DNA from 3 places in the Arthrobacter sp. Z4-13 genome. Region 2 is predicted to be linked to each of the others. Evidence: riboswitches for the same ligand, from Rfam matches in the RefSeq annotation. Region 2 holds a riboswitch; each other region holds the start of a gene.
The links. Region 2 has a riboswitch for S-adenosylmethionine ahead of metX (homoserine O-acetyltransferase MetX). Riboswitches for the same ligand answer to the same signal wherever they lie in the genome.
Positions count from the first base shown of each region.

Region 1: linked by a shared signal. The riboswitch ahead of M1E07_RS13210 (aminotransferase class V-fold PLP-dependent enzyme) and the one ahead of metX (homoserine O-acetyltransferase MetX) in region 2 are both predicted to bind S-adenosylmethionine.
Region 3: linked by a shared signal. The riboswitch ahead of M1E07_RS03945 (cobalamin-independent methionine synthase II family protein) and the one ahead of metX (homoserine O-acetyltransferase MetX) in region 2 are both predicted to bind S-adenosylmethionine.

Region 1 covers NZ_CP096459.1:2,478,750-2,489,358, reverse strand. Annotated here, with positions in the region: gene galE (UDP-glucose 4-epimerase GalE) at 146-1,165, shown strand; gene M1E07_RS13240 (S1C family serine protease) at 1,347-2,330, shown strand; gene M1E07_RS13235 (hypothetical protein) at 2,391-2,759, opposite strand; gene M1E07_RS13230 (fluoride efflux transporter FluC) at 2,803-3,222, opposite strand; gene M1E07_RS13225 (fluoride efflux transporter FluC) at 3,222-3,653, opposite strand; gene M1E07_RS13220 (metal-dependent transcriptional regulator) at 3,654-4,367, opposite strand; gene M1E07_RS13215 (class I SAM-dependent methyltransferase) at 4,399-5,157, opposite strand; gene M1E07_RS13210 (aminotransferase class V-fold PLP-dependent enzyme) at 5,284-6,723, opposite strand; SAM riboswitch class IV at 6,759-6,872, opposite strand; gene hisN (histidinol-phosphatase) at 7,032-7,844, opposite strand; gene rsgA (ribosome small subunit-dependent GTPase A) at 7,893-9,008, opposite strand; gene aroA (3-phosphoshikimate 1-carboxyvinyltransferase) at 8,992-10,383, opposite strand; gene M1E07_RS13190 (DoxX family protein) at 10,391-10,609, opposite strand, start outside.
Region 2 covers NZ_CP096459.1:1,243,725-1,254,333, forward strand. Annotated here, with positions in the region: gene M1E07_RS07500 (HNH endonuclease signature motif containing protein) at 1-1,469, opposite strand, end outside; gene M1E07_RS07505 (VOC family protein) at 1,746-2,384, opposite strand; SAM riboswitch class IV at 2,550-2,665, shown strand; gene M1E07_RS07510 (bifunctional o-acetylhomoserine/o-acetylserine sulfhydrylase) at 2,709-4,034, shown strand; SAM riboswitch class IV at 4,124-4,239, shown strand; gene metX (homoserine O-acetyltransferase MetX) at 4,252-5,367, shown strand; gene M1E07_RS07520 (MFS transporter) at 5,549-6,931, shown strand; gene M1E07_RS07525 (zinc-dependent alcohol dehydrogenase family protein) at 7,039-8,157, shown strand; gene M1E07_RS07530 (LysR family transcriptional regulator) at 8,251-9,123, opposite strand; gene mmsB (3-hydroxyisobutyrate dehydrogenase) at 9,289-10,188, shown strand; gene M1E07_RS07540 (CoA-acylating methylmalonate-semialdehyde dehydrogenase) at 10,202-10,609, shown strand, end outside.
Region 3 covers NZ_CP096459.1:431,536-442,144, forward strand. Annotated here, with positions in the region: gene M1E07_RS03915 (HAD-IIA family hydrolase) at 1-348, opposite strand, end outside; gene M1E07_RS03920 (TrmH family RNA methyltransferase) at 401-1,099, shown strand; gene M1E07_RS03925 (hypothetical protein) at 1,239-2,177, shown strand; gene fbaA (class II fructose-bisphosphate aldolase) at 2,344-3,363, shown strand; gene M1E07_RS03935 (DUF3151 domain-containing protein) at 3,366-3,788, shown strand; gene M1E07_RS03940 (uracil-DNA glycosylase family protein) at 3,906-4,547, opposite strand; gene M1E07_RS03945 (cobalamin-independent methionine synthase II family protein) at 4,762-5,967, opposite strand; SAM riboswitch class I at 5,980-6,084, opposite strand; gene M1E07_RS03950 (M14 family zinc carboxypeptidase) at 6,308-7,369, shown strand; gene M1E07_RS03955 (adenylosuccinate synthase) at 7,632-8,921, shown strand; gene M1E07_RS03960 (YegP family protein) at 9,186-9,542, shown strand; gene M1E07_RS03965 (RNA polymerase sigma factor) at 9,831-10,382, shown strand; gene M1E07_RS03970 (hypothetical protein) at 10,379-10,609, shown strand, end outside.

The DNA of each region.
Region 1 (10,609 bases), 1.2 Mb from region 2:
CGGACCGGGGTGTTTTTCTTTGCCTGGGCAGGTGGTCCCTGGTGATCCATCACTCGTGCCGGCCTCGGAGCAGGTACCGGGCGCCGCGCGTCTTCGTGCCGCCACCTGTCCGGAAGGTCTTGGGCCTGCACCTAGACTGGAGCCCATGAAGGTACTTGTCACCGGCGGCGCCGGGTACATCGGATCGCACACTACTCTTCGTCTTCTTGAGGAAGGCCACGAGGTCGTGGTGGTCGACAATTTATTGAACTCCAGCCGCGAGTCCCTTCGGCGGGTCGAGAAGTTGACGGGCAAGAAGGTCGGGTTCCGCGAAATCGACCTTCTAAACGCCGACGCCATTGATGCCGTCCTCGCTGAGGGCGGCTTTGAAGCTGTTATCCACTTCGCTGGCTTGAAAGCCGTAGGGGAATCAGTGGAGAAGCCCCTCCGCTACTATCAAAACAACGTTGTGGGCACCCTCAATTTGCTGCACAGCATGGACGCAGCCGGTGTCCGCCGGCTGGTTTTCAGTTCGTCCGCGACAGTTTATGGGGCTTCAGAGGATGTACCCCTCACTGAGAAGGCGCCCCTGGATGCGACCAACCCTTATGGTCGCACCAAGGAGCAGATCGAGGACATCCTTTCCGATCTGGGCGCGGCAGACCCGGGCTGGAGCATCGCCCTGCTCCGCTACTTCAATCCTGTAGGCGCCCACGAGTCCGGCCTGATCGGGGAGGACCCCAGCGGTATTCCCAACAACCTTTTGCCCTTTGTGGCGCAGGTTGCAGTTGGGCGCCGTGAAAAAGTCATGGTGTTCGGCAATGACTACCCGACGCCGGATGGAACCGGGGTCCGCGACTACATCCACGTGATGGACCTGGCCGGAGGACATCTGGCAGCACTTGGCTTCATTGCAGCCAAGACCGGCGTCTTTCGCTGGAACCTCGGAACAGGACGTGGATCGTCGGTGCTCGAAGTGATCGAGGAATTCGGTGTTGCGGCCGGACGAAAAGTTCCCTTTGAATTCACACAGCGCCGGCCCGGGGATGCTGCAGTCAGCTATGCCGACCCGTCGGCTGCATTGGCAGATTTGGGCTGGTCAGCACGCCGCGGCCTACGGCAGATGTGCGAGGACCACTGGCGTTGGCAGGCCGGGAATCCTATGGGATACGAGGCAGCCGACTGACAGGCTGGAGGACGCGGCATTAAGTGGGTGTCCTCAAACGCACATAAGTAGCTAACGACGTCGGATCCCGTTCACTCAAGGCGTAGTGCCGGCGGGACTAGCGGCAAGCCGCCAACCGTTGTGCCCGGTAGGACCCGGACGTCCTCACCGCCGGGATTGGGCCACATCCAGGAGGTGCTCCATGAACCAGGGGAGCGAGCCAGCTTCACAGACGCCCGACGTCGACGCCCTGGACTCGTATTCGCAAACCGTTATGCGCGTGGCCGCCACCGTCACGCCCCACGTTGCTGCCCTGGAAATGTCGGCGGCCCGCCGCAACGGACGGGTCCGTGTCGGAGCCGGTTCCGCCGTGCTTTTCACCGAGGACGGCTACCTCCTCACCAACGCCCACGTGGTGGCCGGCACCCAACGCGGGCACGCCGTGTTCGCCGACGGCAGCCGGATGGAGTTGGAACTTGTAGGCGCCGATCCACTGTCCGATCTTGCCGTAGTCCACGGCAGGCCGCCGCGGGTACCGCCGGCGCAATTCGGTGCCGCGGAGTCCTTGCGCGTTGGCCAACTTGTGGTTGCCGTTGGCAACCCCCTGGGCCTGGCCGGCTCGGTAACGGCGGGAGTGGTCAGCGGCCTCGGTCGCGCCATCCCGGTCTGGTCGGGAGGAAACCGGAGGGTGATTGAGGATGTCATCCAGACAGACGCCGCACTCAACCCGGGCAATTCCGGCGGAGCATTGGCGGATACGCACAGCCGGATCGTCGGTATCAACACGGCTGTAGCGGGTGCCGGGCTTGGTCTGGCCATCCCTATTAACGCCACCACACAGCGCATCATCTCCGCCCTGCTGGCGGACGGACGGGTACGCAGGGCGTACCTCGGCCTGGTCAGCACACCGACCCGGCTCACGCCCAGTGCCGTTATTAGGACGGGTCAGCGGGATGCGCTGCGCGTGGTGGAGGTGCTTCCCGGCTCCCCGGCGGACACGGCAGGCTTGGCGGCGGGGGATATCCTTCTTGCCGCGGGCGGCCGCTCTGTCAGCGACGCCGAAAGCCTTCAGCGGTTGCTCTTTTCTGACGCCATCGGCGAACCCCTCCAGCTCGCGGTTCTGCGGGATGGCATGGAAATCCACCTCACGGCCGTCCCGGAAGAGATGACGAGCAACGGAAAGTAGCCCGCCGCAAGCACAACGACGCCCTAAGAGCAGAAGCCCTGGCCACGGAAACGGGTAGGGCTAGCCCTGCCCCGGAACATCTGCGATGCCCACAAAACGCGTGCCGACGCCGTCGAACTCGCTGCGGACGTAACCCTCGCGCACGCGCGGAACGTCGTCGGGGCTGTGATGGCCGCACACAACGTAGGTAAAGTCAGGCCACCACTTCTTGGGGCGCGCCGCTTCCTCGTAGCCGCAGACGGCGCACTCAAGATGGACCCAGACAGGCCGCTTGCCGGTGCGGTTGGCGCGGGACTGGACCAGCCAGGGCGGCGGGTTGTCCAGGATCTCACCCAGCTCCGCCTCGGTCATCCACTTCGGAAGGCCGTGGCGCTGGGCCATTTCCATCGGTACATCAAGGGCAATGGCCGCGTCGCGTCTGCTAATCATCACCATCCACGATACGGGAGCCCGGCAAATCGCCGCAGCCGCGCTAGGTGGCCAGGGCAATGCCGGCGGCAGCAGCCCCAAAGCCCAGGACAAGGTTGGCCGCTACATTCAACACTGCGGAGCCGAACCGCTCTTCAACTAACAGCCGCACAGTCGCCGTGGTCCATGAACTGAAGGTGGTGAGCCCGCCTGCCAGCCCGATGGCCAGCGCGGTCTGCCATTCCGGGGCGAGCTCCAGCTTCACCGTCATGGAATGCGAGACGCCGATGATGAAGCATCCTGCCACGTTCACCAGCAGCGTGGCCCAGGGCCAGTGCAGCGGGTGTTCGGACGCCGAAGCGGGCATAGAAGCCCCAATCGAGGAGGCCGTCCGGTTGGACGTGTGATGGGCGAACCAACTGTCCACCCCGAAGCGAAGAAGCGCGCCGGCCACACCGAACAGGCCCACGAGCACAGCAGCCATCACGCCCGGCTACCAGGCACACCGTCAAGGCGCCCGGCCACCAACTTGCCGAACCGCCAACCCAGACCCGCCGCCGTCAGACCAGCAAACACCGACAACACGAGGTAGGCTGCCCACACCACATGCCCGCCGCCCCGGGCCAACTGGTCCACGGAAAATACCACGGCCGAGAACGTCGTGAAGGACCCCAGCAGCCCCGGCCCCAGCCCCGCCCTGATCCAGAACGCGGTCTGCGGCCGGGCGATCCAGATAGTTGTCAACCCAGCCAGGACGAAACTGCCGCCAACGTTGATCCACAGCGTGGCCCATGGCAGCGACCCCGGAGCATCCGGAAAGGCGAGACCCAGGCCGTAACGCAATTCAGTGCCGATGAGGCCTCCGGCGGCAACAGCAAGCCAGGCGCGGCCCGCCGGCATGCCGGCAGGCTTCATTCAGCTGTCCCCAAGGAGGCAGCCCGGATGGGGATGGTCGCTGTGCACCCACAGTGCCGAGGTGATCTCGTCCGCGAGGTCGTAGTCCCTGGTCCTGCCGGAATTCCTGATCCGGACCACCAGCGCGCCGCCGAACGGCTTGCGGCCCACCACCTCAACTTCGGCGTCGAGGTCAATCTCCTCCGCAGAAAGGTATCGGAGCAGGTCGGGGTTCTCATCGCTGATCCGGGTGATCCTGCCAATGTGCCCCTGGTCCAGCTCACCCAACAGGTGGGCGCGGGGCATCAGCACTTTCCCGTCCGCCGTGGGAATGGGGTCGCCGTGCGGATCACGCTGCGGGTCTCCGAGTTTGGCCGCAACACGCTCAATAAACGTGTCCGAGACGGCGTGCTCCAGCAGTTCGGCTTCGTCGTGGACCTCGTCCCAGCTGTAACCCAGCTGCTGGACAAGGTAGGTCTCAATCAGGCGGTGGCGCCGCACCATGGAAAGGGCCAGCCGGACCCCGGCGTCCGTGAGCGTGATGGCGCTGTAGGGCTTATGGTCAACGAGGCCCTGGTCCTTCAGCTTGCGGACCATCTCGGAGACCGATGAATTGGCGACGCCGAGGCGCTGGGCCAGCTGGGAGGACGTGATGGGCTTGTCCTGCCATTCCGTGAACGAGTAGATGACCTTGACGTAATCCTCAATGGAGGAGGAGGGCGCGCTGGTCTTCACAGCTCCAAGCCTACCCGTTGCCCGTTCGCGGTCATGCTTTGAAGGCCCGCCACGTGAGTGTCAGGTAGGGCAGTTCGAGCTCTTCGTCCACACTGTGGCCCAGGTGGTCGTGGAGGTACCAGTCGAGGTTGGCCAGCACCTTGGCACGCGTGGTTTCGCCGGCCCGCAGGTAATAGCTCCGCGACTTGGTGAGCTCCACCAAATCGGTGGTGGTGACTTGGTCCTGCCAGTGGGTGACGTGGCCCTCGAGCCCCTTGAACTCCGGCCCCACGAGCGGCCGGGAGTCCGGCTTGTATACGTCCCCGGCATGCATGATTCGGGAGAGCCGGTGGACCCAGGGCACGGATGTGTCCAGCTGGTTCCAGATCAGGCCCAGCGTCCCGTTCGGACGCAGGACGCGTGCCAGTTCCGTGCTTGCCGCCAAGGCGTCGCACCAGTGCCAGGCCTGGGCAACGCTGACGACGTCGAAGGCCGCCGTGGGCAGGCCGGTCGCCTCGGCGGTGGCGTGGATTGCCGTGGTGCCCGGGTAGTGCGCCTGTAACTGTGCCAGCATGTCAGCGGAGGGATCAAGGGCGGTGACGGACAGGCCCAGGCCCAGCAGCAGTTCGGTGAACTTGCCGGTGCCGGCCCCGGCGTCGAGGGCATCACGGGCTCCCGGGGGAACAAGCCATTGAGCTGATTCCTTCGGATAGCCAGGACGGACCCGCTGGTAGTGCCGCCCGCCGCCCTGGAAGCTCTGTCCGAGCTCCCGGCGCCGTCCGTGATCAAGTTTGGGGCCACCCCGTACCACGTGTGGCCTCCTTCGTCTGATGCCCTTGGGTATCCTTCGAATTTACCGCACCTGCCGCTTAGGCAAGATCAGCAGACAAGATCGGCACCAAAGCCAGCGCGCGGAACACGAGGAGTCGGCAGGGGCTCAGTCGTCGATGCAGGGGGCAGCCCCGGCGGTACCCGGAGTGTTGGGTGCCCAGTGCGGGTAGGTCCGCGTGTCGTTGGCGGGGACCCAGCGCCCTGCATCCACCACGTAGTCCCACCCCAGCCCGTTGTGGCGCAGGGACTCGATACCGGCAAGGAGCCGTTCTGCATCCTCGAGGCGCGAACCGACCCCGAAGCTCGCCCGAAGGGAACCGGAAGGAAGCCCCAGCCGCTTCAGCAGCGGATGCGCGCAGAAGCGCCCGTCGCGCAGGCCAACACCGTGCTCAGCAGACAGATAGGCGGCCACCAGCCCGGCGTCGTAGCCTTCAACGGAGAAGTTGACCACGCCGATCGTGTCCGTGTCCGGGTTGGTGTCCTTGAAGATCTGGTGGACGGTCACGCCGTCGATCCTCTGCAGGCCCTCCACGAGGAAGGAACGGATGGCGGACTCGTGGGCGTGCCACTGGTCCTGGTCCAGCCCGGCGATCACCTGCGTGGCGCGTGCCAGGGTGGCTGCACCAAGGACATTGGGGGAGCCGCCCTCGTGGCGGGCCGGGCCGGTGGCCCAGCTGACGCCGTCGAGCCTTGCTTCCTTGACGGCACCACCGCCTGCGAGGTGGGGTGTTCCGGCGTCGAGCCAGTCAGTGCGGCCCACCAGCACGCCGGCGCCAAACGGTGCGTACAGCTTGTGGCCGGAGAATGCGAGGTAGTCGACGCCGTCCGCGGCGATATTGATGGGGCGGTGAGGTGCCAGCTGTGCTGCGTCCACCACAATCCGTGCGCCGTGTTCATGGGCGAGAGCGGCCAGGGCGCGGATGGGAAGGATCTCACCAGTGACGTTGGAGGCGCCGGTGACGGCCAGCAGGCTCACGCCGCCCTGCTCCAATTCGGCGCGGATGGACTCTATGGTCCCGGCGATGGTGTCGGCGGCGACGATGCTGCGGTGGGGGACGCCCTGCCACGGCAGCAGGTTCGCGTGGTGCTCGATGTCCAGGTACAGCACGTCGCCGTCGGGCCGTCCGTCTGTGGTGGGCAGGCAGCCGGCCAGCAGGTTAAGGGAATCGGTAGTGTTCCGGGTGAAGATCACCGAATCATCCGGACGGCCGCCCACGAACTCCCTCACGATGTGGCGGGAATTTTCGTAGACGGACGTGCTGATCTGGGAAGCGTAGCCGGCCCCCCGGTGGACGCTCGCGTAAAACGGCAGGATCTCGTTGAGGTAGGCCGAGACCACCGAGAGGGCGGGAGCGGAAGCGCCATAGTCGAGGTTGGCGTACCGTACGTGGCCGCCGGAAATCAGGGGCGCCTGGATTTCAGCGCCGGTGACAGCCGAAAGCGGGCGTCCGGCGGCGGCCCGGCGGGCATCAAAGGGGGCGGCGGCGTCAGGCTGGACCGTTTCAGGCTGGGCGGCGGCATTGGGGGAGACGGTGGCAGTAGTCACAGAGACCTCACTTCGAAAGGACCCCCTGTACCGGGAATCCGCGCTTGCCGCATCCGTTCCGGACCGGCCTGGTCGTCACCCGGGGCACCCCACCGCGGTTGGAGGGTTGCCGGCCAGCAAACCGGGGTTTCGCGCTGGCACTCGTGACCTGATTAAGAGCGTAGGACATGGGGCAGGAAGGTTTGAAGCCGGCCCGAATGTTAAGCGCTTTGTTACGCGTCCGCTGAAAAGTGATGCTTTGGCCGAAGAAAACGACGGCGGGCGCCTCCTTTTGGAAGCGCCCGCCGCTGATTGTTCGATAACGGTGCTTAGAGAAGATCGTCCAGGTCCGGGTTCAACCGGCGGAGTACCTCGGAGTGCAGGATGGAATTTGTGGCCAGCGCGTTGCCGCCGAATGGCCCGTCCTCCCCTTCCAGGGAGGTAAAGCGGCCGCCGGCTTCGACCACGATCGGCACGAGCGCCGCCATGTCGTAGAGGTTGAGTTCGGGTTCGCAGGCGATGTCCACCGTGCCTTCCGCCACCATGCAGTAGGACCAGAAATCTCCGTACGCCCGGGTCCGCCACACATCCTCGGTGAGGCCCAGGAAGTTGTCCAGGTTCCCGCGTTCCTTCCATCCGCCCAGGCTGGAGTAGGACAGCGAAGCGTCGGACAAGTTGGCGACATTGGAGACGCGAAGCCGGGTGGCAGCAGCCAGCGACCGGCCCATGTAGGCGCCCATGCCCTTGGCCGCCCACCAGCGCTTGCCCAGGGCAGGTGCGCTCACCACTCCAACCACGGGCTCGCCTTCATCCACCAGGGCGATCAGGGTGGCCCAGACGGGGACGCCGCGGACGAAGTTCTTGGTGCCGTCGATGGGGTCGATGATCCAGCGGCGGGACCCGTGGCCGGTACTGCCAAACTCTTCCCCGAGCACGGCGTCACGCGGACGGGAACGAGACAACTGGCCTCGGATGGCTTCTTCTGCGGCCTTGTCCGCGTCCGTGACCGGCGTCAGGTCAGGCTTGGTCTCCACCTGGAGGTCCTGGGCCTTGAACCGGCTCATGGTCTGGTCATCCACGGAGTCCGCCAGGACGTGGGCCAGGCGCAGGTCATCGTTGTAGCTTGAAGCGGGTTGGATCATGGTTCCAAACTACCGTCTGCGCGCTGATCTGCTGGGAGATCGGCACCGTCAGTTGACGCTGCCGAGTTCCTTCGTCTCCTGCGCCTCCAGGCGGGGGTCGGTGCCCAACAGGCGCCGCAGCGAAGCCAGCCGTGCTTCTCCGGTGGCGCCGGCATGGCCGCCCCGCACCCAGGCGTCCAGTCCGCAGTTCACTGCGGTGGCGGTGTGCTTGCAGCCGCGTTCGCAGTCCTCGATGCCGGGAGAGAGATCGGGGAAGGAGCGCAGGATCCGGTCCGGGTCCACGTGGGCCAGGCCGAAGGAGCGGATGCCCGGGGTGTCGATAATCCAGCTGCCCACAGGAGCATCCGTGAGCCTCAACGCCAGCGCTGACGACGACGTGTGGCGCCCGCGCCCTGTCACCGCATTGACCCCGCCGGTGGCCCGTTCCGCCCCGGTGAGCGCATTCACCATGGTTGACTTGCCTACGCCTGAATGCCCCAGCATGACGGTCACTTTTTCATCCAGGTAACTCCGAAGCTCTGTCACGGCCTTGCTGTCGAGCCGGGCGGACAGGCCGTCGTCCGAGCGGGCGTCGATGCCCGAAGCACTGGAGTCGGCTGTCCGGCTGATGATCACCGGGAAGTCGAGGTGCGTGTAGTTGGACAGCAGGTCCGCCGGATCCTTGACGTCCGCCTTGGTGACCAACAGGATCGGGTCGATTCCGGCGTCGTAGGCTGCCACCAGGGCGCGGTCGATGAAACCGGTGCGTGGCTCGGGGTTGGCCGCGGCCACAACAATCACCAGCTGGTCCGCGTTAGCCACCACGGCCCGTTCCACGGGATCCGTGTCATCGGCGCTGCGCCGCAGCAGGGTCCGGCGGTCCTGGATCTTGACCAGCCGGGCGAGGGTGTCCGGTTCGCCTGAGACGTCGCCCACGAGGGAGACGAAATCGCCTGCCACCACCGGGTTGCGGCGCAGTTCGCGTGCCCTCGCGGCGATGACCACGCGTTCGTTGCCGGAGTCCTCACCCACCACTGCCGTGTACCTGCCGCGGTCAACGGTGATGATCCGACCAGTCACGGCGTCGTCGTGGCTGGGCCGGTCCTTCGTGCGTGGGCGGGACCCTTTTTTGCTGGGCCGGATCCGGACATCCGATTCGTCCCAGGAATCAGTGCTGCGCGCCACCGGTGGAACCTTCCGCGCCGGTGTTTGCAGGGCCAGCCTGGGCCAGCATGTCTGCCCACAGCCGGGGGAAGTCCGGCATGGTTTTCGCAGTAGTGGCGATGTCCTCCACCTGGACCCCGTCCACTGCCAGGCCAAGGATGGCCCCCGCCGTCGCCATACGGTGGTCGGCGTAGCTGTGGACGACGCCGGCATGCAGCTTGGCCGGCCGGATCACCAGGCCGTCGCTGGTCTCCTCGGCATCACCGCCAAGCCGGTTGATCTCGGTGACCAGGGCAGCGAGCCTGTCGGTTTCGTGACCGCGCAGGTGCGCGATGCCGCTGAGCCGGGAGGGTCCGCTGGCCAGGGCACAAAGCGCGGCGACGGTGGGGGCCAACTCGCTTGTGTCCGCGAAATCGGCGCCCTTGATTTCCGGTCCGCCGGTTACGGTGAGGACGCCGTCGCGGAGGGTGACCTCCGCGCCCATGTCGGCAAGGATGGTCCGCCAGAGATCGCCCACCTGCTGGGTCTGATCCGGCCAGCCGGGAATCCGGACTGTTCCGCCGGAGGCCAGAGCCGCGGCGAGGAAGGGCCCGGCGTTGGACAGGTCCTGCTCAATCCGCTGGTCGAAGGCGCTGATGGGTCCAGGGGCAACCACCCAGTGGTTGGGGACCGAATCGTCAACAACAACCCCGGCATCGCGCAGGACAGCGACCGTCATGTTGATGTGGTCCAGGCTGGGTACCGGCTTCCCGACGTGCTCAAGGTGCAGGCCTTCGGTGAACCGTGCTCCCACCAGGAGCAGCGCCGAAACAAATTGTGAGGAGGCGCTGGCGTCGATGACCAGATGCCCGCCGCGCACCTCTCCAGTGCCCTCCACCACAAACGGCAACGACGACGGCGCGCTGCCGTCTTCGGCGGTAACCGCCACTCCCAGCGCCTTGAGGGCTTCAATGATGGTCGCCATGGGCCGTTTACGGGCGTGGGGGTCGCCGTCGAATATGCTGGCGCCGTTGCGCAGCGCCGCCAGCGGCGGAACGAACCGCATTACGGTTCCGGCAAGGCCGCAGTCAATACTGGTGGAGGACGCCGCCGCGTCCGCCGCGAGCGGGACCACCTCCAGGTCCGGACCGAACGCGCCATCCCCGGGCACCTCGGTGATGGTGGCGCCGAGCCGGCGGAGCGCATCAATCATCAACGCGGAGTCCCTGGAATGCAGCGGCGCACGCAGGCGCGACGGACCGTCGGCCAGCGCTGCGAGCACCAGGTACCGATTGGTTAGCGACTTGGAACCGGGCACCGTAACAGTTGCGTTGACGGGTCGGGACGCGAAAGGCGCGGGCCAGTGGGGGAGGGACGTTCCGGCATTGTCCTGGGTGGCGGCGGCTGCAGCGGTCATGTCCTGCTTATGCCCCCGTGGCCTGTTCGACGGCGCGGCGTACGGCCTTGTCAGCCTTGTCAAGCTTCTTGTTGGTGGTCTTCCTGGCGTCCGCGGCAAGGTGAACTGCACCCTTCCGGGCATCTGCAGCCAGGTGCTCGGCGCGCCAAACCAGTCCCGGCTTGCCGTCCGTGTCAACAGAAGCGAGCAGCGCTCCGCCACTGAGTGAAAGGTTCTTCAGCAGCTG
Region 2 (10,609 bases):
TCAAAGAACTTGGGCATTTCAAAGTACTCGGGCGTGTTGAAGTATTCGGGAATGTACAGGTCCGAAGGCTGTGGGCCCGTCTCTGCGGATGCATTCCATACCTTTGCAATCCAACTCGGCGAGTGGGGTGGTTCCCAGTCCTGGTGTTCGCTTTTGTAGTGCCGGCCGGTGGGTGAGATCCATCCGGGTGGTTCGTTCATGGTGGCCGGTGTTGGTTTCCAGCCGCTGGTGTGCCGCAGTTTGTGGTGTTTGCGGCAGGGTTGGCCGAGGTTTGATATTCCGGTGGTGCCGCCGTGGTGCCAGGCGAGGATGTGGTCGGCTTCGTTGTCGAGGGAGGTGTTGTTGCAGCCGGGGAAGGGGCATTTGCCGTCCCGCATCCGCAGCCAGTTCCGCATGGCCTTGCTGACCCGGTAGCTGGAGCGGCCGATCTCCAGCGGTGCCCCGTCGCGAGGATCGACCAGCACCCGGTGGAACGAATCGGCGCCGTCGGCAACGAGTTTGCGCGCCACGGAGGCCGGGATCGGGCCGTGCCCGTCCAGTACCGCGGGTTCGTCGGTCAGGCCCATCAGGGAGAACACCGGCACGGTGACCAACACCTGCGCCCGGATCGACGAAGATGGGCCGGGATCCGTTCCTGCACCCTCGCCGCTGCTGGCAGGGTTATCGCTGCCGAGAAGCCCTGAAGAGAAACTATCGGCTACCAGTTGGGTCAGGGTGCGGGGCTCGTCCGGGCCCTGCATGCCCCTGGCAAGAGCGGTGAGCCGGTTCCGGATCGCCGACGCCCGGTCCGCTGGCAGGTGGGCGGCGACCCACGCCATCCCGTCACTGTCCGGCCAGTACTCCACCCGACGGTCCGCGACACTTTTCGCGTGGCGTTTCTCCAGGCTCTCCGGGTGATGGCGTTCCCGCCAGCCCCGGGCTTTGGCTTTGAACCGGTAGGCCGGCATTTCCCCGACCGGGCAGCCGCGGGCGGGGTTCGGCGCCGCCGGGTCCAGGAAGTGCGCCTCCAGCGCCGCCGCACCAGCGGGATCAAGACACGCGGTCTGCTCGATCATGGTCCGGGCGTGCGCCCACGAGATCGTCCCTGACTGCAGGGCCGCGAGCGTCCGGGGCAGGGAACTGGTCAGGGCGTGAGCCTCGGCGAGCAGGGTACCGGCGGCCCGGTCACCGATCGCCAGGGCACACCCGACCTCGGCCACCAGGCTCCGGTCCTGCGCGGCGGCCTCCTGCGGCGACCCGGGCGGAGGATTCAGCGCCTTCATAGATTCAGCCAGGACCGCCACGGCCTGTGCCTTCACCGCCGCCAGCTTCGCTTCTGACCGTGCCACGCCGGCCAGGACATCCAAAGCCGCATCAGCAACCCGCTGCAACGGATCCTCACCCAGTCCGCCAGCCAGCGCAACCCTGAACGCAGCGACAGCAGCATCAACTCCCACCTCCGCCTGCACCACCGCCGGGTTCGTCTTCATACCTCCATCATCGTGAAGGGGTCTGACATTCCGGTAAGTCTCCCATCAGCGAGCGGGGCGTGAATGCCTATGGATCTACTACCGGGTTTCGATGGGCTCAACCGCAGGGATTCCAGGTGCTGTCCTACCGGGTTCCGGCACGAAATGGATTCGGCCGCCATCAGCGGGTGACGCCGTTGTCACCTGCTGATGGCGGCCGAAGTTTTGGAGCACAGCTGCAGCGCCTGCCCAAGAGGCAAAGCCCTGGGCAGAGCCACCCGATCTACATGGGGAGAATCAGATCGTGACAGCTCCGTTGGAGGTCTCGAACGTCACCGAAAGGATCCCGGGGGTCCCGTGCGGTGCCACCCACTCCACGGCTACGTCTTCGAGCGGCTTCTCCACCGGCTCACCCAGCCATTCGGTGACGCGTGCAGCGGACCCGGCAATGGTCAGGCAGCTCATCTTGACGTTGCTGTCGTAGGCGTGGGACGGGTGCAGGGATGGGTCGCCCTCCCACTTGAGCATGTACGGAACCTGCGGGTCGGCAATCAGACCCAAGATGCCAATCTGCTTCCAGACCAGTTCCCGGCCATCAGGAAACTTGCGGTTCCCGTTGACCGAGGAGCGTCCGAGCCGCTCTTCGAAGGGGACCAGGTCGTCAACCTCGACGCACCAGCCCATCCAGCCGCCGCCGGCTGCAGACCGTGCACGCACTGCCTGCCCGAAGGGAGCCTTGTCAGAGGCGGGGTGGTCCAGCACCTCCACCACTTCGAGGTACTTGTGTCCCGCAAGCGGGATGATCATATTCCGGGTTCCGAACCGCGGGTGTACCCCGCCCTTCACTGCCTCAACGCCGAGGGCAGAGGAGATACGTTCGGTGGTGGCAGCCAGGCCATCGTGTTCACAGGCGTAAGAGACGTGATCCATGCGCATGGCAACATCTTGGCACTTTGTGATCGGGCTCTCAGCTAAGGCAAGCCTTACTAGGATTTCCGTGTCGAATCGGCATAAAAACCAGGGTCCGTGCAGGGCCGTCATGAGGACTATCTTCGTCATAATCCTGTCCAGCACCGCGTGCACGTTCCTACACTGAGCTCAGGTCATGAGTGCCAGCGCCAAGCCCCGGCTCGCTGGCCGGCAACCCTCCATCCGCGGTGGGGTGCCCCGGGTGAGGACCTGGCTGTCCGGCAACGGCCGGATGGCAAGCGCGGCCCGCAGTGCTCCCAGCATGCCGGGCCCATGTCAAAGGAGCCTTAGTTGTCCAACGGATGGTCTTTCGAAACCCGCCAGATCCACGCAGGTCAAGAGCCGGACGGCGCCACGGGCGCCCGTGCACTTCCCATTTACCAAACCACATCCTTTGTGTTCCCCAGCGCTGAAAGCGCCGCCAACCGCTTTGCCCTGGCCGAGCTGGCGCCCATCTACACCAGGATCGGCAACCCTACCCAGGAGGCGGTGGAGCAGCGGATCGCCAGCCTGGAGGGCGGTCTGGGAGCCCTGCTGCTCAGCTCCGGCCAGGCCGCTGAGACCTTCGCCGTCCTGAACATTGCCGAGGCAGGGGACCACATCGTGGCCAGCCCCAGCCTCTACGGCGGCACCTACAACCTCTTCGCCCACACGCTGAAGAAGTTCGGGATTTCCGTCACGTTTGTGGCGGACCCGGACAACCTGGAGCAGTGGCGCGCCGCAGTGCAGCCCAACACCAAGCTCTTCTTTGGCGAGGTGGTCTCCAATCCGCGGCAGGACGTCCTGGACATCGAAGGCGTGTCCCAGGTGGCGCACGACGCCGGCGTTCCCCTGATCGTTGACAACACCCTGTCCACCCCGTACCTGATCCGGCCGCTGGAATGGGGAGCGGACATTGTGGTGCATTCGGCCACCAAGTATCTGGGCGGCCATGGCTCCGCGATCGCCGGCGTGATCGTCGATTCGGGAAAGTTCGACTTTGGCAAGGATCCCGCAAAGTTCCCCGGCTTCAACACCCCGGACCCTACCTACAACGGCCTGGTGTACGCCCGCGACCTCGGTGCCGATGGAGCCCTGGGTGCCAACCTTTCCTACATCCTCAAGGCCCGGGTGCAGCTGCTGCGCGACCTTGGCTCGGCAGTATCGCCCTTCAACGCCTTCCTCATCGCCCAAGGACTGGAGACGCTGAGCCTGCGGGTGGAGCGGCACGTCGCCAACGCCCTGGAAGTGGCGCAGTGGCTGGAAGCGCGTGACGACGTCGAGTCCGTCGCCTATGCGGGGCTGCCCTCCAGCCCCTGGTACGAGCGGGGCCGCAAGTACGGGCCCAAGGGTACCGGCGCCATCGTGTCGTTCAACCTCGCCGGCGGCGCGGAGGCCGGCAAGCGTTTCGTGGACGCCCTGGAGCTGCACTCCCACGTCGCGAACATCGGCGACGTCCGTTCCCTGGTGATCCATCCGGCGTCGACCACCCACAGCCAGCTCTCGCCGGAGCAGCAGGAAGTTGCCGGCGTGACACCCGGACTGGTGCGGCTGTCGGTGGGCATCGAGCACATCGATGACATCCTCGCGGACCTTGAAGCGGGTTTCAGGGCGGCCAAGGGCGCCAGCGGCGCCTGATCCACGGGCACAAGCCGGTGGCAAGCCGGGATGTCACAACCGTTCACACTCTTGGCGGCAGGCAGGGGCTGTTTCGTACACTCGATGCAGGTCATGAGTGCCAGTGACAGCCCCGGCTTGCTGGCCGGCAACCCTCCTTCCGCGGTGGGGTGCCCCGGGTGAAGACCTGGCCTGCCGGTCAAACGACGGCGGGCAAGCGCGTAGAAGAGGTCTTGCCATGACGGTTACCGTCGCCCGTACAACCGTCCCCGAACACGGGATCGTCCGCTATGCCTCCATCGGAGGACTACATTTGGAGGCCGGCGGGTACCTGCCGGGCGTCACCTTGGCCTACGAAACCTGGGGCACGCTCAACGAGGACGGCAGCAACGCCGTCCTGATCGAGCACGCGCTCACGGGCAGCACGCACGTGACCCGGGGCGACACGGAGGAGCCCGGCTGGTGGGAACAACTCGCGGGGCCCGGCGCGCCGGTGGATACCACTCGTTTCTTCGTGGTCTCCATCAACATTGTGGGCGGCTGCTACGGGTCAACCGGGCCGTCGTCGACCGCTCCGGACGGAAAGCCTTGGGGCTCGCGTTTTCCGTTGGTAACCCTGCGGGACAGCACCATGGCCGAGGCCCGGCTGGCCGATCAGCTCGGGATCGGAAGCTGGTTCGCCGTGCTGGGCGGATCCATGGGCGGGGCCCGCGCGCTCGAATGGGCGGTCACGTTTCCGGAACGGGTGCAGCGCTGCGCCGTAATTTCCGTGGGAGCCGCGAGTACCGCAGAGCAAATTGCCTTCGCGCAGGCACAGACGCTCGCCATCCGGCAGGACGCCAACTTCAACGGCGGTGACTACTACGGCGGTCCATCGCCGGAGGAGGGTCTGGCCCTTGCCCGGCGTATCGCCCACATCACGTACCGCTCCCCGATGGAACTGGACGGACGCTTTGGCCGCGCGCCGCAGGCCCCCGAATCTCCGCTCCAGGGCGAACAGCTCGGAGCCCGCGGTCGCTACCAGGTGGAAAGCTACCTGGACCACCAAGGCACCAAGCTGGTCCACCGGTTCGATGCCAACAGCTATATCGCCATCACCGAGGCGCTCATGAGCCACGACATCTGCCGGGGACGCGGCTCCCTCGTTCAGACACTATCCAGTTCCAGTGCGCGCTTTTTTGTTGCCGCTGTTAACTCAGACCGGCTCTACTTTCCGTCTCAGTCGCGGGAGCTGGCCCTGGCTCTCCCCGGGGAGGTAGACGTCCACCTCATCGAAGCACCGATCGGGCACGATGGCTTCCTTACCGAGATCGGCCAGCTGGGAAACCAGCTGCGGGAGCACCTCTCGGAGTAAACACCACACCCACGTGCCACGCATTGTGCATAAACGCAGATGCGCTCTGCATGATTCGGCGTTGAGCTGCGCGTCCGGGCAGACCATACTCGTTGGGACCCGGCGGTTCGTGACCAAAAACACACGCACCCGCCATAGCCTGTCCCAGTGGTGTCGAAGACGACGCCGAAGGAGTTCACTAATGAGTACGGAACGCTCCGCCGCACAGCGGCCAGAGGAAACCGATGTCAAGGCCTCAGGCCTAAGGAAAGTCGTCACGGCCTCCATGGCCGGCACCGTCGTTGAGTGGTATGAGTTTTTCCTCTACGCCTCCGCCGCCACCCTGGTGTTCGGCAAGATGTTCTTCCCCAACTCAGGGACCGAACTGGATGGCATCATCGCCGCCTTCGTCACATACGCCGTAGGCTTCGTGGCCCGCCCGATCGGCGGCATAGTCTTTGGCCACTTCGGTGACAAGTTCGGCCGCAAGCAGTTGCTGCAGCTGAGCATCGTCCTGGTGGGCGTCTCCACCTTCCTCATGGGATGCCTGCCCACCTTCGCCCAGATCGGCTACTGGGCTCCGGCCCTCCTGGTATTCCTGCGCTTCGTCCAGGGCTTCGCCGTCGGCGGTGAATGGGGCGGCGCCGTGCTGCTCGTTGCCGAGCACAGCCCGAACAAGTCCCGCGGATTCTGGTCCAGCTGGCCCCAGTCCGCCGTTCCGATGGGTAACCTTTTGGCCACCGGCGTGCTGTTTACCCTGTCGTCCACGCTCTCCCAGGAAGCATTCCTCGGCTGGGGCTGGCGCGTCGCCTTCTGGCTGTCCGCCGTGATCGTGATCGTTGGCTACTACATCCGCACCAAGGTCCAGGACGCCCCGATCTTCATTGAGGCCCGCAAGGAAGTCACCGTCGAAAAGAAGGGCTACGGCGTCGCCGAAGTCTTCCGCCGCTACCCCCGCGGCGTCTTCACCGCCATGGGCCTGCGCTTTGCCGAGAACATCCTCTACTACCTCGTTGTGACGTTCTCGATCACTTACCTGAAGGTCGTTGTCCAGACCGACACCTCCCGCATCCTCCTGCTTCTGCTCGTGGCACACTTCATCCACTTCTGCGCTGTCCCGCTCGTCGGCAAGATGTCGGACGCGTTCGGCCGCCGGCCGGTCTATATGGCGGGCGCCATCCTCGGCGGAACATGGGGCTTCTTCGCCTTCCCCATGATGGATACCGCCAACGACATCATCATCCTGGCCGCCATCACCATCGGCCTGCTGTTCCACGCGCTGATGTACGCCGGACAGCCGTCCATCATGGCCGAGATGTTCCCCACCCGCATGCGCTACTCCGGCGTTTCCCTGGGCTACCAGGTGACCTCCATCGTCGCCGGTTCGCTGGCACCGATCATCGCCACTGCACTCCTGAGCAACTTCAAGTCCTCCACGCCGGTGGCGCTGTACTTGCTCGGAGCCTGCATCGTTACCGCAATCTCCGTGTTTTTCCTCAAGGAGACCCGCGGAATCTCCCTCCACGACGTGGACGCAGCCGACGCCAAGGGCACCGCCGAGCTGCTCGCGGCCGGCAAGAAATAGGCGCCCGCAGCAAAGTAACCACACAGCACACCGGCTGCCCGGAGACCCGCGACCACGCAGGCCCGGGCAGTCGGGCGTCAGCACCTTCGACGAAGTCAGGATGTCCCATGAAAGCAGCCGTCCTTTACTCCATGGTCCCGCCCGGAACCAGCTACACCGAAGCACATCCCCTTCGGGTCGAGCAGCTTGACCGGCCGGAACCCCGCGCCGGGGAGGTGGGCATCGCCATCACCTACTCAAGCCTGTGCCACTCGGACCTGTCCGTGGTGGACGGCTCCCGCGTCAGGCCCCTTCCCATGGCGCTGGGACATGAGGCCGTAGGACGGGTCGCCGCGGTGGGTGAAGGCGTCAAGGATGTTTCCCCCGGGGACCATGTGGTCCTCGTCTTCGTCCCCAGTTGTGGTGCCTGCCGCGCGTGCCAGGCGGGCCGCCCCGCGCTCTGCCACCGTGCGGCCGAAGTCAACGGGTCAGGGGACCTTCTGCACGGCGAGGCCCTGCTGAGGACGGCTGCGGGGGAGCGGATCAACCACCATCTGGGGGTCTCGGCGTTCGCCGATTACGCCGTGGTGGCCCGGGAATCAGTGGTGATTATCGACGACGACGTCCCGGACACCGTCGCGGCAATGTTCGGTTGTGCCGTGCTTACCGGGATGGGAGCAGTGTTCAACACGGCCGCTGTCCAGCCCGGCCAGTCCGTGGCTGTTTTCGGACTAGGTGCCGTGGGACTCTCGGCCGTTATGGCCGCGGCACTCGCCGGCGCCTCATCCGTGATCGCCATCGATCCCAATGCGGGCAAGCATGTGCTCGCCCAAAAGTGCGGGGCAACTGCCGTGGGGACCCCGGAAGAGGCGTCGCGTCTGGTTGCCGAGGCTGCCGGTGACGGCGTGGACATCGCCATCGAAGCTGTGGGGTCAGCGCGGGTCATTGCCGCATGCCTCGAGCATGTGACCCGCGGCGGTGCCGTTGTCTCGGTAGGGCTGCCGCACCCAACCGCAGAATTGACAGTGCCCGCGCTTCAGTTCGCCGGGGCGGGCAAGCGGCTGCTGGGCTCGTACATGGGCGACGCCGTTCCAGTCCGGGACATTCCGTTGTACCTCGGGTATTGGCGGGAAGGGAGGCTTCCCGTTGAGCTGCTGCACACCGACACCCGGCCGCTGGAGGAAATCAACGAAGGCCTCGACGCGCTCGCCGCCGGGCACGTGGTGAGGCGGCTCTTCCAGGCCTGAATGACCCGCAGGTTTGAAGCGGACCCGCAGGTTTGAAGGCACTGCAGGTTTGAAACGAAATTGCAGGCCTAAATTCGATCCGGTGCCCGGGCCCTATGCTGCCAGCAGATCCTGCCGTTCCGCCACTTCTTCCTGCAGCGCGGCGATCACGGCCTGCACCCGGGAGGAGCGCAGCGATTCCGGGCGTGCCACCGCCCAGATGGGCACCTGCCGCTGGAAGGCGTCGGGGAGCACCGGAACGAACTCCGGATCCCGCGCCACCATAAAGTTGGGAAGCAGCCCGATGCCTGCGCCGCGGCGCACCGCCTCGACCTGGGCAAAGATGCTGGTGGCCTGGAAGCTGGACTTCGGCATCGGCAGCTGCGAGGACCGGTGGCCCAGTTCGGCAACCTGGAGTGCGGACTCGACGTAAGAGACGAAGCCGTGCTGCCTCACGCCGTCGGGCGCTTCCGGCAGGCCCCGCCGGGCTGCGTAATCGCGGCTGGCATAGAGCCGGAGGAAGTAGTTGGTCAGGAAGATGGCCTGCGCGTTGCTCACGTCCGTGCGGCCCACCACCACCTCAAGGTCCACGCCGGAGCGGTTCTGGCTGACCTTGCGCGTGGCGCTGAGCATCTCCACATTGAGCATGGTATGCCGCTGCTGGAGGCGGACCAGCGCAGGCGTTACGAATTCTGCGCCGAAACCGTCTGAGGTGCTGATGCGCACCATGCCGGACAACGCGTCCCGGTCCTGGCCCGTGACCGCGGCCAAGGACCCGAGCGTTTCCTCGATCCTTTCCGCGGCGTCGACGGCCGAAGCCCCCAGCTCGGTCAATTCCCAGCCGTGCGGGCTGCGCTCCAGGGTGCGGCCGCCCAGTTGCTTGTCGAGGGCGAGGATCCGGCGCGAGATGGTGGTGTGCGTGGTGCCCAGCGTTTCGGCCACGGCGTTGAAACGACCCAGCCGGGCCACGGTCAACAAAATCAGCAAGTCGTCAGGACTCGGAAGCCGCGCCACCTGAGTGCCTTTCATCTGTGTGCATCAGTGCACATACGGTCTGTGTTTTTTCCCCTTGATTGCACTGTAGCAGGGTGTGATGGTTGACACAGACCTTCCGGCCGCCCTCGGCCGGAGACACAGCAAAGGAGCTCGGCCATGGCAGTAGTCGGTTGGATCGGTTTGGGGAACATGGGCGGTTCCATGTCCGGAAACCTCGCAAAGGCGGGCCACGACGTCCGGGGATTCGACCTTAACCCCGCCGCTCTCGCCGCAGCCGAGGCCGGCGGGGTAAAGCCGGTGGGAAGCATCGCCGAGGCCGTGGCGGGCGCCGACGTCGTGTTCACCATGCTTCCAAAGGGCGAGCATGCGCGAGCCGTCTACCTGGGCGGGGACGGGGTGCTGGCGCATGCCGATACGCGCACCCTCCTGGTCGATTCCTCCACCATCGATATCGCCGCCGCGAAGGAACTGCACGACGCCGCTGCTGCCGCCGGCTTCCGCTTCGTCGATGCCCCTGTCTCGGGTGGGATGAGCGGTGCCAAGGCGGGAACGCTCACGTTTATGGTGGGCGGTGAAACGGGCGCCGTGGCCGACGCCACTGGCTACATCGAGCCAATGGCAGCCAATATCATCCCCACCGGTGGAGCCACCACCGGCCAGGCGGCCAAGATCTGTAACAACCTGATGCTCCTGATCAACTTGGCCTCCACCGCCGAGGGCTCAGTGCTGGCGGACCGGCTCGGCCTCGACAAGAAGGTGTTTTGGGACATCGCCTCCGTCTCCTCCGGGGACAGCTGGGCCCTGCGCACCTGGTACCCCGTTCCCGGCGTTGTCCCCACCGCAGCATCCAACAACGACTTCGCTCCCACGTTTACTGCCGAGCTGGCGAACAAGGACATCGGCCTGGCCATCAGCGCTGCGGAGGATACCGGCACCCCGCTCGAAATCGGTAAGCACGTTCAGCAGCTGTACCAGCGCCTCATCGATGCGGGCGAGTCCGGCAAGGACTGCTCCATGATCATCAAACTCGTTGATGGCTCCCTGGATTCAAAGTAGAAAAGAGACACCCGTGCAAACCATTCCGCATTACATCAACGGCAGCCGAGTCACCGATGCAGAACGCTTCGGCCCCGTCTTCAACCCCGCCACCGGAGAGCAGGAAAAGCAGGTGGCGCTGGCTTCTGCGGCCCGGGTGGAGGAAGCCATCGCCGCCGCCAAGGCCGCGCTGCCTGCCTGGCGGGCAACGAGCCTGGCCAAGCGGACCAACATCTTCTTCCGCGTCCGCGAACTACTGACCCAGCGAAAGGCCGAACTGGCGGCCATCCTAACCAGCGAGCACGGCAAGGTACTCTCCGACGCCGAAGGGGAGATCTCCCGCGGCCTCGAGAACATCGAGTTCGCCACAGGGCTGTCCCACATGCTTAAGGGCGAACGCTCCGAACAGGTCTCCAATGGCGTGGACGTCCACTCCGTCCGG
Region 3 (10,609 bases), 810 kb from region 2:
TCCTGCCTCGCCGATGGTGTACGCGCGGTTGCCCGATCCGGAACCCTCCACCTGGTTCTTGAGGAACTGGGCGGTGGCCAGGGCGGAGGTCCAGATGTTCTCCTCGGGAACCTCCAGGCCGGAGGCCCGCAACCGGGCCGCAAGGTCACGCGGCGTGAAGATGGAGTTGTTGGTGAGCACCAGGAAACGCTTGGACGTGTCCACCCAGCGCTGGATGAGCTCGGCGGCACCGGGCACCGCCTGGTTCTCGTGGACCAGGACGCCGTCCATGTCCGTCAGCCAGCATTCAATGTCCTGGCTGCTGCGGTGAACCGCCGGGTTTCCCTTGACCTTGTCCGCTTCTGCCATGCCTACCTCCGCCGGTGATGAAAGCCCGAAAGGTCCAGTCTAGTGTTGAGGGGTGAATCAAACGCCCGGTATAACGTCCGAACCCCAACCTGAGCCGGAGCAGCCTGGGGAGGCACCTGGCGGGGAGGTTCAGGGCGAAAAGCCGGAAGTCGGCGTCGGGCCCTGGGAAGGCGAGCTGCCCGAAGGCGACCACTGGGACCCGGACCTCCTGGCTGACGGCGACCGGCGCAATGTGCTGGACAAGTACCGCTACTGGAAGCATGACGCGATTGTGGCGGAGCTGGACTCGCGCCGCCACAACTTCCACGTGGCCATCGAGAACTGGCAGCATGACCTCAACATCGGCACGGTGGTGCGCACCGCTAATGCGTTCCTCGCCAAGGAGGTGCACATCATCGGGCGACGGCGGTGGAACCGGCGGGGCGCCATGGTCACCGACCGCTACCAGCACGTCCGCCACCACCCCACCGTGGAGGACTTCGTGGAGTGGGCGCAGGGGGCGGGGCTGGCCATCATCGGGATCGACATCTTTCCGGACTCGGTGCCGCTGGAGACTTATGAACTGCCCAAGGACTGCGTGCTGGTGTTCGGCCAGGAAGGTCCGGGGCTGACGCCCGAAGTCCACGAGGCGGCGCTGGCCACGCTGTCCATCGAGCAGTTCGGCTCCACCAGGTCCATCAACGCGGCCTCGGCAGCGGCCATCGCCATGCACGCCTGGGTGCGCCGGCACGTGTTCAACCAGCACGTGTAGCCCGGTTTCCTCCCGCGAGATGGCACTTAACGGCAGTCCCGGAGGCCGGGAATGCCGTTAACTGTTATCTCGCGGGGACTCTTGGTGCCAAAGCTGTGGATAACTCCTTCCGGCCAGCTTTCCCGCGCAAAAATGAGGGATGCGCAGGGCCATCCTTCCAGACCATCTGACTGCCGGCTCCTTCTCGTTGAGGGCCTCTGACAAGGCTGGGGTCACCCGGACGCGCACTGCAGCTAAGGACCTCGTGACTGTTTCGCGGGGAATCCGGGTGCCGGTCCATTCCGGCGCATCGGGGGCTGCTGCCCTGCGGGCCTACACCGACCTTGACGACTCGTCCATCCTGACGTCCGTCTCGGCCGCGCGGGTCTGGGGTGCGCCGCTTGCCGGCGTCCTGAACGGGGACTGGCGAATTCACCTGGCGCGGCGCCGGGGGTTCAGCTTCCCGCGGCGCGCCAATGTAGTGGGACACCTGCTGACCTTCCTCCCGGACGAGGTGGTGGAGTACGACGGCGTCCGGCTTACGTCACCCGCACGGACCTGGCTTGACCTGGCCTCAGCGCTGCCCGTGGAGGACCTGGTAGCGGCAGGCGACTACCTTGTTTGCTCGCACGGGACGGAGTTTCCGCATCCCAGGGATGCACTCTGCAGTATTGCTGAACTGCGCGAAATCGCCAGGCGGCACCCGGGGATGCGCGGGGTGAGGGCTGCACGGGAGGCGGTTGAATTCGTCCGTGTGGGTGCCGACTCCGCCCCGGAGACTCACATGCGGCTGGCCCTCGTCGACGGCGGCCTGCCGGAACCGGTGCTGAACCACGTGCTGTTCGACTACCGGGGAGTCCCCTTCCTGTGGCCGGATGCCGCCTACCCGGGGTGGAGGATCGCGCTCCAATACGACGGCGGCCATCATGCAGGCGGGGAGCAATACCTGAAGGACATCGAGAGGCAGGACCGCACAGCCATGCACGGCTGGCTCGAGGTCCGCATCGGCAGGCATCATCTTGAAGGTGAGCGCCCCGCCGTCGTCCGCCGGGTCCGGCAGGCTCTGCAGAGCCGCGGTTGGACGCGAGATGACAGATAAGGGTAGTTGCCGGGCGGCGCACTGCCCTGAAATGCCATCTCGCGCCAGTGTTACCGTCCGGTGACCCGAAACACTCGGCACGTCCGGAAATGGCTAGGATGGTGCTAGCCGTAAGCGGTACTCCAGGGTTACCAGCCCACAGACGAACCTCAGCATAGGAGTCAGCATGCCCATTGCAACCCCAGAGATCTACTCCGAGATGATCGACCGCGCAAAGGCGGGCGGCTTCGCATTCCCGGCAGTGAACGTCACGTCCTCCCAGACGCTGAACGCTGCCCTGCGCGGCTTCGCCGACGCCGAGTCCGACGGCATCATCCAGGTTTCCACCGGCGGCGCGGCCTACTGGTCCGGTGCCTCCACCAAGGACATGGTGGCCGGTTCCCTGGGCTTCGCCGCGTTCGCCCGCGAAGTGGCCAAGAACTACGGTGTCAACATCGCCCTGCACACGGACCACTGCCCCAAGGACAAGCTGGACGGTTTCGTGCTGCCCCTGCTCGCAGCTTCCGAGGCTGAGGTCAAGGCCGGGCGCAACCCTCTGTTCAACTCCCACATGTGGGACGGTTCGGCAGAGACCCTGGACGAGAACCTGCGCATCGCCCGCGAACTGCTGGAGCGCACCGCTGCCGCGAAGATGATCCTCGAAGTTGAAATCGGCACGGTCGGCGGCGAGGAAGACGGCGTCGAGAACGAGATCAACGAGAAGCTTTACACCACGGTCGAGGACGCGCTGGCCACCATCGAAGCGCTGGGATCCGGCGAAAACGGCCGCTACATCACCGCCCTGACCTTCGGCAACGTCCACGGCGTCTACAAGCCCGGCGGCGTGAAGCTGCGCCCGGAGATCCTCAAGGACATCCAGGCCCAGGTGGGCGCGAAGATCGGCAAGGACAACCCGTTTGACCTCGTGTTCCACGGCGGCTCCGGCTCCTCCGACCAGGAAATCGCGGACGCCGTCTCCTACGGCACCATCAAGATGAACATCGACACCGACACCCAGTACGCCTACACGCGTCCGGTGGCGGACCACATGTTCAAGAACTACAACGGGGTCCTGAAGGTGGACGGCGAGGTAGGCAACAAGAAGACCTACGATCCCCGCGTTTGGGGCGCTTCGGCCGAAGCCGGACTGGCCGCCCGCGTTGTCGAGGCCACCAAGCAGCTCGGTTCCGCCGGAAAGACCTTCTAGGAATGTCCGACGAGTTCCGTAGGAACCTGATGGGACCCGAGCCCACGCTCCTGCCTGCCGAGACCGAGGTCTACCAGCAGCTTGAAGCCGGCCACGAAGCACTGGATCTCGTAGCCAAGCACCCCACTTCCTCGCTGCTGTGGGCTGTGCTGGCGGAAGAGGCCTGGGCCGAGGGGCGGACCATCGACTCCTACGCCTACTCGCGGGTGGGCTACCACCGGGGGCTGGACTCGCTGCGCCGCAACGGTTGGCGCGGCGTGGGGCCTATCCCGTGGGAGCATGAGCCCAACCGCGGCTTCCTGCGGGCGCTGTACTCCCTCGGCCGCGCATCTGCCGCGATCGGCGAGGCGGAGGAGCCGGAACGGATTGAGAAGTTCCTGAACGATTCCGACCCGGCGGCGAAAGCAGCCATCGAAGCGAAGTAGCAAGCGGACGACGACGGCCGGTTACCTTTTCAACAAGGTGACCGGCCGTCGTCGTAAGCAGTGAGCCTCGTGGCATGGGCCCACGTCCGCAGGGGTTCCCTGGCCGAGCTTGCGAGGTTAGGGGGCAGATGGGGATTTCTGCAGCCCCGTGCGCGCCATCGCATCGGCGTAGGCCACGCGCATGGCCTCGAGGTACTCCTCCTGGCGGGCAGGCGAACCGGCGAACGCGCGGCCGCTGAGGGAGCGCACCTTGTAAGTCTTCAGGCCGCGGCGCCAGAGCAGCGGCACTTCGGTCTTGAGCAGCAGGTTGGCCAGGCGGTTGGCTTCGGTGCCGTGTGCCACGATGACCGAGGCGCGCGGAACCAGTGCCAGGAACTTCAGCAGCGGCTTGAGGCCGGCGGAGATTTGGTCCGGGGTGAACTTCCCGTTCGGCTCTCCGGCGATGTGCCAGGGGTGGACGTTCCACGGCATCACGAACTCCGGACGCAGCCCCAGTTTCCATTGGATGCCGAGCATCCGGGTGGCGGCGTCGTGGTCCCCGGCGGTGATGAAACCGGACGGGTCGGCCTCGCCGATGTTTGAGTACAGGCTGATGATGCGGCACTCGTCGACGTCGTGCATGGGGTCCACGTAGGGCACCACCGTGCCGGGCTTGGCCTCCTGCAGGGAATCGCACAGTTCGTTCACGGCTGCAACATTGGGTTCGTAGCGGCGGCTCAGAAGCTGCTCATGGAAGGATTCGGGTGCCAGGGCTGTCATGTAGTGCTGGATCTCCTGCGGGGATTGGTCTCGCTGCCACCTCGGAAAATGGGCGCACAATGGCCGCACACATCCGCGATGGTTGAAATGGGGTGGACCGATTCCTGGTCGGCCTTCACCAGTTTAGCAAGCCCCGCAAAACGAAACGCCGGTCCCGCGCACCCGATTTAAGCGGGACACGGAACCGGCGGGTTCGGCGTTAAGTGATTTCTGGCTACCAGAGCCGCTTGGTGGCCCGGCGTGCGCCTTCGCCCAGTGATTCCAGCTTGGCGAACGCGATCTGCGGGTGGACCCTGCCGCCGAGGCCGCAGTCAGTGGAGGCGATGACATTCTCGCGGCCCACTACATCTGCGAACCGGACAATCCGGTCGGCTACCAGGTCCGGATGCTCCACCACGTTGGTGGCGTGGGAAACGATGCCCGGGATGATGACCTTGCCCTCGGGCAGCTTCGTGTCCTCCCAGACCCGCCACTCGTGTTCGTGGCGGACATTGGCGGCTTCGAAGGAGTAACCGCCGGCGTTGATTTGGAGCATGGTTTCCACCAGGTCCGCAAGGGGAAGGTCTGTGGTGTGCGGACCATGCCAGGAGCCCCAGCAGAGGTGGAAGCGGACCTGCTCCTCAGGAAGGCCCCGGAGGGCGTAGTTGAGGGCCTCCACGCGGATCTGCGTGAATTTTAGGTAGTCCGCCACGCTCGGCTCGGGGCTGATCTGGTCCCAGTTCTCCGCGATGGAGGGATCGTCGATCTGCAGGATCAGGCCGGCGTCGATGATGGCTTTGTACTCTTCGCGGAGTGCATCGGCACAGGCGTAGATGTACTCCTCCTCCGTTGCGTAGTACTCGTTGGTGATGCGTGAGGCGCTGCCGGGGGAGAGCGCCGCAACAAAGCCTTCCTTGAGTCCAGTGGCAGCCAGGCCGGCCTTCAGGTTGGCGATGTCGGAGGCAACCGCCTCCTGGCCGGTGTAGACGAGCGGTCCCGTGACCTTGGGGAACGGCCTGGGACCGCCCGTGAAGATGCCGCTGGTGGGATCGTTGTAGGCCTCGGAAAAGATGGTGCGGTCGCGGCGGTGGATGAAGCCCGTCAGCTGGACGTTGCCCGGGGTGGATTCCTTCGGTTCGACGGCCCACTTGGCGTCGTTGTCCAGCTCCAGCCCGCCCATGCGCGCGAAGGAGTAGGACCACCAGGCGCCGTAGTCCACGGAGGCGCTCATGGCGTGCCCGTACTCGCCGTCGTTCGGGATATCAACGCCCAGGTTTTGCTGGCGCTCCACCAGGTCCACCACGGAAGCGGTGAGGAGTTCGTTGTAGCCCTCGACGTCGGCCGGGTTCTCCTCGCGCGCGGCGTTGGCGGCGATCAGTTCAGGGGTGCGGGGCAACGAACCTGCGTGGGTGACGCGGATGTGGTCTGTGTTCAAGGTCATGCTGGAATTTCCTTTCCATCGGTCCTGGCAGTAGCACCTTCGCAGGCAGGACGTACCTGCACTTGGGGGTTGCTGCGGCGTCAACGATCCAGGTCTCTCGGCCGCTCCGGATGGTTCTCTCTCACTCAAATCCAGATGGCTCCCGGGAGCAAATTCGCTTCAGTTTGTGTCGGAACGGGTAGGGCGCCGGACCCATGCTTCCGGAACGTAATAACTGTATGCGCATTCCTGTTATATCCATTGACAGCTCTCGTTCAGATTGGTTGGCTTCTGTCACAGCCCGTGATGGGGGACATGGCGGGCTGGCCACACCTAATGCACTCGAAAGAGGTACCGCACCGTGAGAAAAACCCTGGCAACCTTCAGGACCCTGGCAGTTACGGGAGCCCTGGCTCTGTCAGTTGTAGCAGCGCCGGCCCCGGCCATCGCTGTGGGCGAAGGCCCCAACTATGACGGCAACGGACAGATCACCACATCGAAGCTGGTTTCCTATGACCAGATGGTCTCTTTCCTCAAAGACCAGGATGCCCGCCAGTCCGCCATGGAGCTGGAGGTCATTGGGCAGACCGTGAAAGGCCGGGACATCCACCTGGTCAAGTACATCTCGGATCCAGCCAAGCCCACCATCCTCTACCTGACGCAGCAGCACGGCAACGAACAGCTCACCACTGAAGGCGCGCTGGAATTCGTCAAGCACCTGGGCACCGGAAAGTCCGGGGATGTCCTCGATGGCGTGAACATCCTCATTGTGCCGATGCTCAACGCAGACGGTGCCATGGGGGACGTGAACTTCCCGCTGGACGACTACCTGGCCAAGGGCGACCGCAACATGACGCGGTACAACGCCGAAGAGGTGGACCTTAACCGCGACCATGTAGCAAAGATCCAGCCCGAAACCCAGGCGCTCCACTACAACGTGATGCGCAAGTACAAGATCGACTACATGATCGACCTGCACCACCAGGGCACCCGCAGCCAGCGCGATGGCGAACTCGTGTCCGGGTCCATCCTGTACCCCACCACCCCGAACGCAGATCCGGCTGTTGTGGAGAAGTCCAAGCAGCTGGGCGCCGTCGTTTTCGAAAACGTCGACTCCACCGGCTGGGGCCACCTCGGCAAGTACGTGGGCGGCAGCGCCGAAACCATCAGCCGCAACGGCATCGCCGTGGAGTACGGCATCTCAACGTTGCTGTTTGAGATGCGCGGCATGTCCGACCACTACCTGGACGGCTACGCCCTGGGGCTCCGGAGCAATGGCTACCTGATCAAGCAGACGGTCACCACGCTGACCGCCACCGCCGCGGCCATCGCGGACGGATCAATTGCCGACGCCGACACCTCCTTCTGGGACAGCCTGGCCACCCAGACCTCCCGCCCGGGCGAGGAAGCCGACGACGAATAGCATCACCGCTGACAGTCCGCCGCGGTCCTTCACTCCTGCAGGGGTCCTTTACTTTGCAAGAAGGACCGCGGCGACCCAACGAGTGGACAAAGTCACTGATCGGCTAAACTTGGGTGGTAAGAGCCCCGGAACTCTTGCGTCGCTGTGCTGCCGCGCAGACCAGCGAAGGCCGGTCCATTCGGGGCATTCTCATGAACGGCGCTGCGCCAGCCCTGCCACTTGTGGCGGGACCGGGCAGCCCGAACGAATGGGGGAGGATCCCATGCCAGCAATTGTGATCGTAGGAGCCCAATGGGGCGACGAAGGAAAAGGCAAGGCGACCGACCTGCTGGGCGGCCGTGTTGACTACGTCGTCAAACCCAACGGCGGCAACAACGCCGGGCACACCGTCGTCGTGGGCGGTGAAAAATACGAACTCAAGCTGCTGCCGGCAGGTATCCTCAGCCCCAACGCGGTACCCATTATCGGCAACGGCTGCGTGGTCAACCTCGAGGCACTCTTCCAGGAAATCGAAGGCCTTCAGGCACGCGGTGCCGACACCTCCAAGCTTCGCGTCTCCGCGAACGCACACCTTGTCGCTCCCTACCACCAGGTGCTGGACAAGGTGACGGAGCGCTTCCTCGGCAGCCGCGCCATCGGAACCACGGGGCGCGGCATCGGCCCTGCGTACATGGATAAAGTGGCCCGTCTGGGCATCCGCGTCCAGGACGTTTTCGACGAGTCAATCCTCCGCCAGAAGGTGGAAGGTTCGCTGCGGCAGAAGAACGAACTCCTGGTCAAGATCTACAACCGGCGTGGCGTGGTGGTGGACGAGATCGTGGAGTACTTCCTGTCCTTCGCCGAACGGCTCCGCCCCCTGGTCATCGACAGCACACTGGTGCTGAACACGGCCCTCGACGAAGGCAAGGTCGTCCTGATGGAAGGCGGCCAGGCAACGTTCCTGGACGTGGACCACGGGACCTACCCGTTCGTCACCTCCTCCAACCCCACCGCCGGCGGCGCCTCGGTTGGATCAGGTATCGGACCCACCCGCATCTCCCGCTCCATCGGCATTATCAAGGCTTACACCACACGTGTTGGTGCCGGTCCGTTCCCCACGGAGCTGTTCGACGAGATGGGCGTGTACCTGCAGAAGACCGGCGGTGAATTCGGCGTCAACACCGGCCGGCCGCGCCGCTGCGGCTGGTACGACGCCGTCCTGGCCCGTCACGCCTCGCGCGTCAACGGCTTCACGGACTACTTCGTCACCAAGCTGGACGTGCTCACCGGCATCGAGCAGATTCCCGTGTGCGTCGCCTACGACGTGGATGGCGTGCGCCACGACGAGATGCCCATGACGCAGACCGAGTTCCACCACGCGGTGCCGATTTTTGAGTACTTCGAGGGCTGGACCGAGGACATTACCGGTGCGCGCACCCTCGCGGACCTGCCGGAGAACGCGCGCAACTACGTGCTGGCCCTGGAAAAGCTTTCCGGCACGCGCTTCTCCGCTATTGGTGTTGGCCCGGACCGGGACCAGACCATCGTGGTGAACGATCTCATCAACGACTGACGCTTCAGGGAATTACGACGGCGGCGGGCCACCTTGCGAAGGTGGCCCGCTGCTTGCGTTTGTCCTGGGCGTAACAGCAATTTACACAGGGTTAACGCCTTGGGTCTTGCGGGGCTGCAAGCAAAACCGGGAGACTCTTTGATATACCGGTGACCCGATCACCAATCGTTCGACCAGACCCGCGGGAAAGGGCAGCAGTGATGCGCCTACCGGCCGGTGGCAACGGCGCCCCCGGACAGGACCCGCAGAACGGAAGGATTTGTTATGGCCGGAAAGTTCGAAGCATTCGTTGACCCGGATTCGTTTTTCAGGTTCCGCCTCCTTGCCCCGGACGGCGCCGTAATGGCCGTCTCCGGTCCCTTCGAAAGTAAGTCCGCCCTGGCCGCCGGGATTTCCGCGGTACGCGAATGCGCAGGCACGGGACTGGTTACCGATCTTTGCCCAGCCGGCGCTGCTGCGCCACAGGCGCCTGCTGCGTCTCCGACTCCGTCTCCGTCGGCGGCGGCCTCCCCGGCTGACTGTGAAAACCCGCGCATTCCGGCCGGGCACACGTTCGTTCTGGCAAAAGGACCCCACCGGCAGGGAAGCAAGCTCCGCTGGACCTCGGCAATTGCCCGCTGAAGGTCGCCCCAAAGTTTTTCAAGTTTTTTCCTGCAAGGCGTAACCCTTGATAAGCCTGCAGCGATTACCCCTATGTAGCGCCGGTCTGGAACTTGTCCCCCATCACGTTCCAGGCCGGCACTTTCTCTTTCCGGTGCCAGAGCAGCTGACCTGGCCAGCGGCAGCGCACGCGTGGCGGGCACGGGCACCGGTTACTGAGCGGTAAAGTGATGCAGGGAAAAGGCGTTCCGGGCATGGACACCAGCCTTCCCTAAAACAGCAACCTCTCTGACTGAAAGCGCTACGTCCGTGACCGATGCACTGACAGGCGGGACCCTGCAGGATCAAGCCGCCGGGGCGTCCGTCTTTAGCGTTGTTTACCGGACTTATGCATCACAGGTCCTGGGCTATCTCACCGCCCGGGGAGTCGAGGATCCGGAGGCGGTCATGCAGGAAGTGTTCCTCTCCGTCCTGCCACGGCTCGACACTATCCACGGAGGTGCCGCAGGACTCCGTACGTTTATCTTCTCCGTCGCCCACGCGCGGATGGTTGACGACCATCGACGCCAAGGCCGTACGCCCGTCAAGCTGCCTTTTGAGCCCGAGTTGGACCAACGGGAAGACTCCTCTGCCGAGGCGGAAGCCCTCCAACGCATTTCACCACGCGAGGTCCTGAACCTGCTGGACGGGTTGCCACAGGACCAGCGCGAGGTTCTGGTCCTTCGCCTCGTGGCGGGACACACCGTCGATCAGACAGCTGAAGTCATGGGCAAGACCGCCGGCGCTGTAAAGCAGCTGCAGCGGCGTGCGTTGACCAAGCTCCGGGAACTTTCGGCGGTAAAGGAGTACCTGAAGCCATGACGCAACCAGTCAACCACCTACCCGACGCAGCGGAGGAAATGCTCCTCGACGCCGGATACGGGCAGGACGCCGAGCTTCGCGCCGTCCTCCTTGCGCTGGGGGCCTTTGCCTCGCTGCCTGCTCCGGAACCCTCAGGGGCGCTGGCCGCCATGATGGCAGGACCAACAGACGAGTTCGCGCGCAAGCGTTCGTACCGCCGTCACCGCATTACAGTGGTGGGCCTTGCC